2 regions of the Vibrio echinoideorum genome follow, and region 1 is predicted to be linked to the other one. Evidence: riboswitches for the same ligand, from Rfam matches in the RefSeq annotation. Region 1 holds a riboswitch; the other holds the start of a gene.
What was found. Region 1 has a riboswitch for cyclic di-GMP ahead of gbpA (N-acetylglucosamine-binding protein GbpA). Riboswitches for the same ligand answer to the same signal wherever they lie in the genome.
Positions count from the first base shown of each region.

Region 2: it holds a riboswitch for cyclic di-GMP, as region 1 does, so the genes downstream of both, OCV36_RS05485 (TfoX/Sxy family DNA transformation protein) here and gbpA (N-acetylglucosamine-binding protein GbpA) in region 1, are expected to answer to the same signal.

Region 1 covers NZ_AP025484.1:432,695-438,774, forward strand. Annotated here, with positions in the region: gene OCV36_RS18260 (COX15/CtaA family protein) at 1-319, shown strand, start outside; gene cyoE (heme o synthase) at 309-1,301, shown strand; gene gbpA (N-acetylglucosamine-binding protein GbpA) at 1,413-2,879, opposite strand; cyclic di-GMP riboswitch class I at 2,952-3,041, opposite strand; gene OCV36_RS18275 (XRE family transcriptional regulator) at 3,365-3,718, shown strand; gene OCV36_RS18280 (DUF3313 domain-containing protein) at 3,817-4,494, shown strand; gene OCV36_RS18285 (DUF3820 family protein) at 4,507-4,722, shown strand; gene aroG (3-deoxy-7-phosphoheptulonate synthase AroG) at 5,036-6,080, shown strand, end outside.
Region 2 covers NZ_AP025483.1:1,186,087-1,192,166, forward strand. Annotated here, with positions in the region: gene OCV36_RS05475 (putative signal transducing protein) at 1-82, opposite strand, end outside; gene OCV36_RS05480 (TVP38/TMEM64 family protein) at 95-775, opposite strand; gene OCV36_RS05485 (TfoX/Sxy family DNA transformation protein) at 906-1,496, opposite strand; cyclic di-GMP riboswitch class I at 1,624-1,709, opposite strand; gene purR (HTH-type transcriptional repressor PurR) at 1,880-2,884, opposite strand; gene torD (molecular chaperone TorD) at 3,201-3,848, opposite strand; gene torR (two-component system response regulator TorR) at 4,134-4,847, shown strand; gene elyC (envelope biogenesis factor ElyC) at 4,989-5,834, opposite strand; gene cmoM (tRNA uridine 5-oxyacetic acid(34) methyltransferase CmoM) at 5,950-6,080, shown strand, end outside.

The sequences.
Region 1 (6,080 bases):
CATACATGTCATGCATCGTTTTGGCGCTATTGTTGCCACATTAACTGTGTTGATGATTGTGTATCAACTTTGGAAGTTGGGTAAAGCACCTCAACAGAAGCTGAGTATCATTGTTGCGATGGTGTTGTTTGCTCAAGTCAGTTTGGGGATTAGCAATGTCTTGTTCCACCTGCCGATATCCGTTGCGGTTTTGCATAACCTAATGGCGGCAATGTTGCTTGTGAGTATGGTTGTGACTAACTTTGTGGTGTGGCAGTACAAACCAAGCGAGTGTTTGGCTAAGAACAATGTATTACAAGGAGGTAATCATGGTCAGTAGAACGTCGACACAAAATAGAGTGATGGTTCAAGGTGGAGCATCAAGCAATGAAAGTGCGACCAATCATAGAATTTCTTCAGGAAACGAAGTGGTTTCAACAAGTGATTTGGTCTCGAAAAGTAAAGCAACTTGGAAGGTTTATTTAACGCTGACTAAACCCAAGGTAGTGGCTTTGATGCTGCTGACGGCATTGGTTGGTATGTGTTTAGCGGTACCCAATGGATTGCCCTTACAACAAACTCTGTTCGGAATGATTGGGATAGGGCTGATGGCCGGTTCGGCAGCTGCTTTTAATCATTTGATCGATAAAAAGATCGATGGGCAAATGACTCGCACTAATCGACGACCTTTACCGTCGGGTGAACTGAGTAGTGTGCGTGTGTTCAGTTTTGCGTCTGGTATTGGCTTACTTGGTTTTGTCACGCTAGTGGTGTGGGTCAATCAACTCACAGCTTGGTTAACTTTCGCGAGCTTATTAGGTTACGCGGTGATTTATACCATGTATTTGAAACGAGCGACGCCGCAAAACATCGTGATAGCCGGAATTGCTGGCGCTATGCCACCCTTATTAGGCTGGACGGCCGTAACCAATGAACTGCATTCAAACGCTTGGTTGTTGGTGATGATCATCTTTATCTGGACGCCTCCTCACTTCTGGGCATTGGCAATTCATCGTCGTGATGAATACGCTAAGGTGAACATTCCGATGTTACCTGTGACCCATGGTATTGCTTACACTAAAACATCGATTCTGCTCTATACCTTGCTGCTAAGCATCGTATGTATATTGCCAGTGTTGGTCGGCATGAGTAGCTGGATATATTTGAGCGCTTCTTTGGTGCTAAACGGCGGGTTTGTTTATCACGCTTGGGTACTTAAATATCGTGACGAGCCTAATATTGCGATGAAGACCTTTAAGTTCTCCATTTATCATCTCATGATCTTGTTTGTTGCTCTGTTGGCGGATCACTATCTACTTTGATAACTGATGCTTCAGCTGTTACAGAATAAGAAAACGGATGCGCTAGGCATCCGTTTTTGTTTTGCTGATTACTAGAGCGTACCTACTAGAAAGTAAGTAACTGGCTAGTAATTAGTCCACTTTGTTCCAAGCATCTTGCCAGTGTGAACCAACACCTGGTTCGTACTGAGTTGCTGTTGGAGCCCATTGAACACAGTAACCAGAGTATGGGAACTCTTTACACTGATAAACGCCGCCGTCGCTGCTCAGTACCTTAGTACCTGCTGTGTAAGACTCAATGCTTTCTGGGAACACGAAGTCGTAGTCGCCTGTTGGTGGCGGTGTTTGCTCGTCCATTAGATGGAAATCAAGCGTGTTCTGATCTACTAGGTTACCTTGGTCATCTTTCGTCACGACCACAAGCATGTGGTGGCCTGGTTCCGACTTAGATAGAGTGAGTTGAACATCTTCAACTTGTCCATCTGATAACTCAGATTTCTGAGATGCAAGTGCTTCACGGTGATGGTTGTAAACGGTCAGTTCTGCTTGAATATCGCCAGTTGCTGCTAATGTAAGATCAAGCTGTGTAGGTTGGTTTTCATCAATAACATACTCAGACTCTAGGCCTGTGACTTCTAACTCATGATCTGGCTCTGGAGTATCAATCTTGTAACCGATCTCTACGCTCTTAAAGCCTGAACCTGATTTTAGATAAACAGGGTTCGTGCCGTACACTGGCGCGAAATCGTTTTGATCGTTTAACTGGCCCGCTTTGATTTGCGTTTGCTCTTGATTGATCTTAGAAGCAAGCGCGTAAGACCAGTTGTTTGCTTTACCTTGCTCGTTGCTCTCAATCACTAGCTCTGTACTGTATGAAGCGTTCTCACCAGATTGGTCGAATACGCGAGTGTAAACAGCGTCACCTACATTCAGGTTTTGCGTTGGGTTGATTTGACCGCCTTGATCCCAATCAGGAATGATAGGGCCGTCGCCATCAAACTTCACATCGATAACATTGTAGAAAGCCGCAGCAGTGTCACCTACATCCCATACCGCAAGGATCACTTGATAACCTTCACGCTCTGGTACATTACACAAGTGGCTGACTTGCATCGGTGGTTGTTCCATATTGCCTTCAACGACGCAGAATGGCGTTAAATCAAAAGAACTGCGTGCCAAAGGTTGGTTTGGGTTCCAATCTGGTTGAGTAATGTAATATTTCCAATCACGGGTTTTGTGGTTCGCTGTGAACGTCCACTCAAAGTACTGAGATCCAGATTTGATAGGGCGCTTAACCCAGCGGTCTGCGGTTTGCTCGTCTAGCGCTGCCGCTAAAGAAGATTGTGCACTAGCGATTTTTCCATCGGCAGGGCCGCTTTCAGGAAAGCCCTCAGGGCCTTCTACACTTTGTGGTTCATATTGAATACCACCACAGCCTGTGTTTTTTTGTTGTGTATCACTCGCTGGGAATTTACACAACGCGACACGGCTTTCTGCTACGCCATTATCGTATGCCGAGACATAACCGTGACCGAAGCTTGCTCCACTGACACTAAGTAGCGATAGCGCGATGAGCGATTTTTTTGGGAGTTGTTTCATTATTTGTCCTTACTGTATTTGGCCGACAAAAAAGAGAACACTCCGGCATGCATTTACACTTAAATTCTATTAAGTGGCGGCCCCGCTATCATAGACAGAATATATGTCGACAGACCGGTGGCTTTGCGTCCTATTCTTTCAAATAGTTTGCCAGAAGTGAGTTTGAGCAAACGAAATGTAGCCAACAGCTTTTATAAATGCGACACAATAGATTTAAATGTGGAATGCTAATCTCGAACTTATAATTCTTAATACAAATTAACTTGCCATATGTGTTCCTAGGTAACATATAAACAATTGATATAAATAAAGAAAGTAATTGCTCTAATTGTTTCTGTGAATGATTAATGGTTATTATTCTTTGTTCCGTTCACCGATTGAGCGCATATCAAAACCAAACCTTTGGTTTCCACTAACCGAACGCTGACATGCTGTGTATGAAAAGCCGGACAATTGATTGGTACGAATTATATAAAGGAGTCGGTATGGAATTTACAGAGCAAGACAGAGATGCGTTGTATCAAACGTGGATGTCACAAAAGTCGCGAATGCGAATTACGCAGATGGAGTTTTCGAAGAAGCTAGGCATGAACCAGGTTGATTTCTCAAGAGTGCTAAGAGGGGAGACAGCATTGACTATGTCTTTCATTAGCCACTTTTGTCGCTTACTTCACTTAGAACCTAGGAATGTGTTTCCTTCGCTTAAAGAAGGTAACAAGTCAGGGCCTAAAGTCGTTTATTTGAAAAGTAGAATGAGTGTTGATGGTGAAATTCAAAATGCTTACATCGAAGGAAATCAAGTAATCGTAGAGTATGCACACACCGTTCAGCATGATTAATTTTAGATCCAGCTTTGATTTTTAACTCCTTTTCTACAATCCTTTCACTTAGGGTATGGCATACTTGGTTGAAATATTGAATTTAATCTAAGTGCGCTATGAAACCTTTAAAATTTCTCTTGTTTGTCGCAACCTGCATTTTCATGTTTGGTTGTGCCGGCGGCCCGATTAAAACCGCAACCAAATTTACTACTTATGAAGATTTTCGACCTGGACCTGGACCTGGTGGCGGTGTCGATTTAGTGTGGGCAAGAGTTGGGCTACGTGACGAACAACGTTTGAAATCCAAGTTGGATGACTATGACTCTGTGGTGATCGACCAAATCTTTGTTCTTGCAGAAGAAGGGACGTTGAATCAAGAAGAGATTCAAGAGCTCACTGACCATATGATTACCCGTTTGGAAGAGAAAATATCGCCTCACAAAACGATTGTTGATGGGCCTACGGGTAAAACGTTACGTTTAAGCATTGCCTTGAGCAACGTTGAAACACCAAATCCTATCCTAGCCGTAACCAGTAGTGTTCTACCATTCGGTCTTGCTATATCGACCATATCTAAGGTGGCAACTGGTGAGCACACCAATGTGGGTAGCGCTAGTGTCGAACTATTGGTAAGCGATGCTCAAGAGGGTACGCCATTATTTGCTGCCATCGACCGTGAAGCGGGTAATAAAGATTTTTCGACGATGATTGATTCGTTGGACGACGCCAAAGACGCGATCAACTATTGGGTTGAACGTTTAGGTGATACTCTACAGAACATCGACGATGCATAGAAAGAGCACGTAATGCTAGAGAAAGAGAACCTGATTAAACTTGCTAGAATGCAGATGCCATTTGGCAAATACGCTGGTCGCACATTGATCGACTTGCCTGAAGAATATTTGCTGTGGTTTGATAAAAAGGGATTCCCTAGCGGTGAGCTAGGCGACTTATTAAAACTGTGCCTTGCGTTGAAAATCGAAGGGCTTGATAGTGTCGTCAAACCTTTGAAAAGAATGTAATTTAATTGAAGCTCACGCTAATAACGTGAGCTTTTTTATTTTAGATTATCATTAGATATTACGTGTATAGTGGGATTTGAAAAACAATGGACCTTATCCCGAGATAAATTGCGCAATCGATAGCGTGTAAATAATGTTATACGGGGTGTTTTAAATATAAAACACAAAAAAAATTGCGTTTTTTTTGAATTAGTGATTGAAACTAGAGTTTTTACTAGTTAAGTTACAGGGAACAAGAAGATAAGTGCTGATGGAAAGTTACGTGAGATAACCTACATTCAGCTCAAGGATAGAAAATAGGAAGAAGTAAGCGATGTTTCAGACTGATGATGTAAGAATTAACAAAGTAAAAGAGTTATTACCACCTGTTGCTGTTTTAGAAAAGTTTCCAGCGACAGAAATTGCTTCTTCTACAACCTTTGAAAGCCGTAAAGCGATTCATAATATTTTAGAAGATAGCGACGACCGCTTACTTGTTATCGTAGGCCCATGTTCTATTCATGACACAGAAGCTGCACTTGAATATGGCAAACGCTTGAAAGTGTTACGTGATGAACTAGGCGACAAACTTGAAATCGTAATGCGTGTTTATTTTGAAAAACCACGTACAACTGTTGGTTGGAAAGGTCTGATTAACGACCCATACATGGATGATACGTTCAAGCTAAACGATGGTCTTCGTCTAGGACGTAAGCTACTGCTTGACCTAACTGATATGGGAATGCCGACGGCAAGTGAATTCCTAGATATGATCACGCCTCAATACGTTGCTGACCTAATTAGCTGGGGTGCAATTGGCGCACGTACGACTGAATCTCAGGTTCACCGTGAACTTGCTTCAGGTATATCTTGCCCTGTAGGCTTTAAGAATGGTACTGATGGCAACATTAAGATCGCAACCGACGCGATTCGTTCAGCGAGTGCTTCTCACCACTTTTTGTCTGTAACTAAGTACGGTCACTCCGCTATCATTGAAACTGCAGGTAACCCTGATTGCCATATCATCCTACGTGGTGGTAAAGAGCCAAACTACAGTGCAGAGCATGTAAGCAAGATTAAGGAAGAACTAAAAGCTTCAGGTCTTCCAGAGAAGGTGATGATTGATTTCAGCCATGCGAATAGCTCTAAGCAGTTTAAACGCCAAATTAACGTATCTGATGACGTAAGTGCACAGATTTCAGGTGGTGATAAAGCTATTTTTGGTGTGATGATTGAATCTCACCTTGTTGAAGGTCGCCAAGACTTGGTTGACGGCAAAGCAGCGACATACGGTCAGTCTATTACCGATGCTTGTATTGGTTGGGAAGATACTGAAACAGTACTTCGCCAACTGGCAGGTGCTGTTGAAGCTCGTCGCA
Region 2 (6,080 bases), on a different replicon from region 1:
CCTCACACGCAATATTCTCGCTTTCTAATAACCCACATATGATGTGGGCTTCTGTCGGATTTGATGCGCTAAAGATTTTCATTGTGATAGCGCCTTATTCTACGACTGGTGTTGAACGGAATTTGTTCATCAACCACTTGGCAATAATTGGGAATATACCTAGCAAGGCAAATGAAAGTAAAACGGAAGGGGAAACGATACCTGAAAGTGAATCAATTTCTGCAAGCTGAGTACCTGCATTCAAGAAAACAGCAGTACCTGGCAGCATCCCTATTTGGCTCGTAATGTAATATCGGCTAATCGACATCGGTGTTAAACCCATCAAAAGGTTGATGAGAAAAAATGGGAATACAGGAATCAAACGTAGGGAAAATAAATAAAATGCCCCGTCTTTTTCAACACCTTTATTTATGGTTGCCAACTTATCGCCAAACTTGGTTTGAATCCAGTCGCGCAATAGGTAGCGGCTACTTAAAAAGGCAATAGTTGCACCGATGGCGCTGGCGAATGACACCAAAAGCAAACTATTCCAAAAACCAAAGAGCGCGGCACCCAAGAGTGTCACAACAGCTGCGCCTGGAATCGAGAAAGCGGTAATCATTACGTAAGCTGAGAAATAAATAGCAGCCGCAGCGATGAAGTTGCTATCAATGTACTTATTTAAAACGGCTTGTTGAGCCTTTGCATTCTCAAGTGTGAGGTATTGGCCGAAGTTTACGCCCAACAAGATGATCGTCACGACCAATACAATACCCAATATCATTTTCTTACTCATTGATACTTCCTCAAATTTTCAATGCATACCATTAGTATAGATAGACAGGTAAAGCATAGATTAACTTTCAGCAGATATAAAAAAAGCCGCAAAAATGCGGCTTAGTTATGTATCGTTTGAATTGACAATGTTAATTGACGCGACTGATAAGCTCTTCACGACGCTGCTGTGGTATGACAGACCAATGTGTACCATTGATAGCCCCTTCTAGTGCCCAAAGTAGCTCGATACTAACAGAGGACGCATGAGATTCCTTGATGGCGTTAAACGCGTTTACAGAGCCAGATTCATATAAACGTTCTACGGAATCTATCCCAGCCTTTTTCAACATACGCTCAGTCGCGAGTCGAAGGTTAGGAAGGTCTTTTAATCGAGTTGGCTTAGCAGAAGACTGTTCAGCTTTTTCGTCTTTAGCAAAACCCAAAGACGTAGTAGCAAGCTCTAAGATTTTCTCTTGATCCTGCCATAGGCCCTCAGGCAAAGCGAAATATTTAGTAACAACGGGGAAACCACGTTTCTTGTAAACGTAAGGTTGAAACCCTTGTTGTTCGAATTGCTTTGTTGTGCATTTGTCCGCTCGTATGTGCAACTGGTCATTTACAACCAGAGCAAACATCGTGTCATCAGCAAAAAGACCGAAGCCACCAAACATTGAGCGTGATTTTATTTTTCCTAGGGACTCAAATAACTTCATCGAGTCCTTTAGTATCGGTTTATCCATGTTATTTATCTCGGTGTATTTGAACTACGCCACCAAATAAGCAGGTCCGAGAGATTAGCAAAATGTTGCAACTAAATTGTCAATAAGCCGTAAATTACTAAATTATTAATAACTACTGCATTTTGCCATCGGTAACCCCGCTACCATACCAACGAGTGGTTTAGGCCGGAAGCTTTGCGTCTCACTCTTTCGAGTGGTTTGCCCTGTGCGTGACTGATTAAATAGAATAAAGTTTTTGTTGAATGAGGCTCACACTTGTTATTTCAAAATGTGATATCGCTTCAATTAATGATCTTTCCAGTATGATACCAGGTTCATTGATGTTGTTGATAAAAAAAGCGCACCTAAAGGTGCGCTTGATTAAACTAAACTGAATTTATCAATTAATTTAACGTTTTAACTGTGCTTCGCTCAACAATTTCGGGGTGCATTTCGAATACACGTTTTTCATGGTCTTTGTCTTTGATGCGTTCTAACAAAATTTCGAATGCATTCTTACCAACACGACGCTTCGGTTGGTGAACCGTGGTCAATGGTGGAGAGAAGTACTCAGCTAACTCGATGTTATCGTAACCAATCACTGAAATATCTTCAGGGATACGAATACCTTGTTGTTGTAAGCGACTCATTAGGCCAAGTGCCATGGTGTCGTTAAAACAGAATACGGCTGTAGGGCGATCTTCCATTTTAATAATTTGATCAGCAGCAATCACAGCGGTATCACACTCAAAGTTGCCTTCAATGATTAGACGCTCATCAGTAGCTATTTTGGCTTCACCCAACGCACGTTTGTAACCTGCAATACGTTCTACACATGCTGCTTTGTCTAAGTGGCCACTTAAGCAAGCAATCTTAGAATGACCGCGTTCAATAAGGTACTTGGTTGCCAGATAGCCACCTTCTTCAGAGTTATCAATGATCTTATCGGCTTGAGAGGTCTCAGGGCCCCAATCCATGACAACTTTAGGGATATCAGCGTGACGGTCTAACATCTCTCTTAATTCTTCAGTTAGGTCTGAACACATAACCAAGATGCCATCTACACGTTTCTCTGCAAGCATTCGAATGTAGTCGCGCTGCTTCTCATAGATACCGCCAGTGTTACACAAGATCAAAGTGTAACCTTGACGGTAACAGTAACTCTCAACACCATCGATAACTTCAGAGAAGAATAGGTTGGTTGATTGAGTCACTAGCATGCCGATAGTGCGCGTTGTATTACATTTTAAGCTACGAGCAACAGCACTCGGCGCGTAGTTTAGTTCGTCTACGGCTTTGTTTACTTTTTCTTGAGTCGCTTCTGCAACAAAACGTGTTTTGTTGATTACGTGAGAAACGGTGGTTGTTGATACGCCTGCTAAGCGAGCGACATCTTTAATAGTGGCCATGGTTTTATCCTATTAGAAGCTACTTTCCCAAAGTACGGAATAAAGTAGCCGTTAAGCTACTTAACTAAGAGCTTAAATTTGTAGGGCTCTTTGGGTACTAAAGTGCTAAAAAACAAAAAACCGCTATTGAGCGGCCTGTCTTAACACCGAAATGCTCTGAACTTAAATAAGCATAGCATTTCGTGAATGTTTCATATTTTATCGTTTGCGGTCACAATTTTAGACTGACTAGAAATGACTCGCAATAAAATTCACCCAGAAATCCGGGTGAATTGTCACATTCTATTGAATTTATTTACTTAGATATCCACTTAGCTTATTCACCCGCCAAATATTGAATGTCTAAATTGCAAAATGCGAGTAACAAAGACGAGACGGAAGCGTAGAAACCAAACTGGTCAACATCATGACATTTCACATTGAACTTTGGCACCCAAGTAAGGAGTTGTTGTTCGACAAACTGTTGTTGAACGGCGAACGATTTCTCTAACTCTTCTTCAAGCTCAGTTTCGTTAGAACGGATGATTAAGTTGCCAAGGAAATCGAGTTCGATAGCTATGTGGTCTGCGGGCTCTTTTAAATCTTTGTTCACGACCAGGTTGTGCTTAGCCATGATGTCTTCCATATCTTTAGCTGGCTTGTCGTTCAATAGACCCGTTTCGCCGATATACATTGAAGCGTAAGGCAGAGCACCATGTTTATCTGTCTTTAAGAAAAGATCGCAGAAATCAGCAGACAGTTCCAGTTGGGCATCTTCACGTGTTTGTAAACGATTTAGTGCGTCTACAAGCTTATCAATTGAAGGCTTCAGAGTTTCATTTTCGCCTAAACCAGTAAGGAAAGAACGAATTTCAACAGAATGGTAGTGATCGAGTTCTTCTTGAGTTAGCTCTTTGGCAAATAAGCTTGATAGCCACCAGTATATTTCTGCTCTTTGTTCGTTGAACGCTTTCGTATCTTTCATTTCATAGATCCTGATTTAGTCTTGTGGTGTTACTTATAAGCATCTTGAAGTCACTAGGGCATAAGCACACCAAGGCTGAATAACAAGGTTATTTGCGAAACGCAAAGTTACTCGTTAGTAGTAATGCCTATATTGAATTGCGATGGACGATAAATAGCAAGGTTTAAGATTGTCTTGTATCAAAAAAAATCCATGTTTCTGGCTTTTATCTTCAGTACCACTAGAATTGTTACTAGTTATGAATAGAATAGTCACTGAAACTATTAAATAAGAAAAGTGGTGTAGATGAGCTATCACGTATTAGTCGTAGAAGATGATGTGGTAACCCGCAGTAAACTGGTTGGATATTTCCAGAACGAAGGTTACACAGTGAGCGAAGCGGAAAGCGGCGCTCAAATGAGAAAGGTGTTGGAAGAAAACAACGTTGATCTCATTATGCTGGACATCAACTTACCAGGCGAAGATGGATTGATGCTAACTCGCGAATTACGCAGTCAATCAGACATTGGAATTATTTTAGTTACTGGACGCACGGATAGCATCGACAAAATCGTTGGCCTAGAAATGGGCGCAGATGATTATGTTACTAAACCATTCGAACTTCGCGAGTTGTTGGTTCGAGTTAAAAACTTACTTTGGCGTATTGCTGCCGCTCGCAAAACCGCGGCGGGAACGGTAGAACAAACAGAAGATGAGTCTGTTGTTCGTTTTGGTGAATGGACGTTTGATATTCCTCGCCGTGCGCTAAGCAAAAATGGCGAGCCGGTTAAACTGACTAAGGCTGAGTATGAGTTGCTAGTAGCACTCTCTTCTTACCCTAATAAAGTATTAAGTCGTGAGCGTATTTTGAATATGATTAGCCACCGAGTTGATGCGCCGAATGATCGTACGATCGACGTCCTCATTCGTCGTATGCGCGCAAAAATGGAGTTTGACCCTAAGAATCCACAAATTTTTGTGACGGTTCATGGTGAAGGGTACATGTTTGCTGGTGACTAAACCTCCCTCGGGCGCTTTAATCAGCAACGAGTGACAAGCGTAAAAAAGCCGAGACACAGTTTATGTCTCGGCTTTTTTATTGCTTATCACATTCTTGATTATGAACTAACTCTTCTAAAATCAAGATATATCGATTTAATACTAGGCCGCAGAAACTGCATCATTGTCTTCTTCTAAAATAGAAGGTTCAGGGATGACTACAGGCTCTTCAACATTATCATTACTTGTGTCTAGCCAATCGCGCAGACTTTGCCAAACTAACCCCATCGTTTCGTGCCAATAACGTTCGGTTTGCTCAAGATAGAGCGCTTTAGGCATGTACTTATTCCAAGGTTCAACAATCCCTTCTTGTGCTAGGTAGTTTGTTGGTGCTGGTAATGGCTTCATTCCTGCAGCATGGAACTCATTGAGTGCGCGCGTCATATGGCTAGCCGATGTCACCAATACCATTCTTTTATTCTTAACAAACGCTGCCGCTTGTCGTGCTTCTTCCCACGTATCTTTAGCAGTTTCAAGCAGAATGATATCAGGCTTTGCTACACCAAGAGCTAGAGCCACTTTAGCCATCATCCTTGCGTTGCTGACTTCAGTGCCTGCGCCATAGCCGGACAAAATAAGTTTGGCGCCTGGGTAAAGACGCAAAATTCGAATGCCTTCACTTAAACGCATAAGTCCAGTTCGGCTTAGTTCTGATGTCGGTGGGATTTGGTCGTCTACGACGTGACCACTTCCAAGAACCATAACGTAATCGATGGTGTCATCGACGGGTAAAAAAGCGGTGTGCTGCCTTTCCATTGGCATTAAAAGTTGACTAGAAACTGGCTGGAAAGCGATTAGGAAAATACCACACAGGGCTGAGAGGGTAATTAGGCAACCTGTCTTCCTTTTGGTAGTAAACATCACTAGGGCTAAGCCCAGAAAAGCGAGAATTAACATTGCTGGCAGTGGCATCAGTAACGAAGACACTACTTTTTTCAGCTCAAACATATCCGAATAGTCCGAAAAAACATCACTTAGTAGTAAAAAGAGACATCGCCTCTTTATTCCTGAAATTCCTGTGACAGAATAGCAGGCACGATAGGACATAATAACTCAAGTAGCCGTGACTGAAGACCGTAATTTCGACGATATTGCCCACAAATTTGCAAAAAACATTTACGGCTCTGACAAAGGAGAGATCCGTCAGATCATCGTATGGGAAGATTTAGAACAAGCTTTGAGCAAATTTGAGCA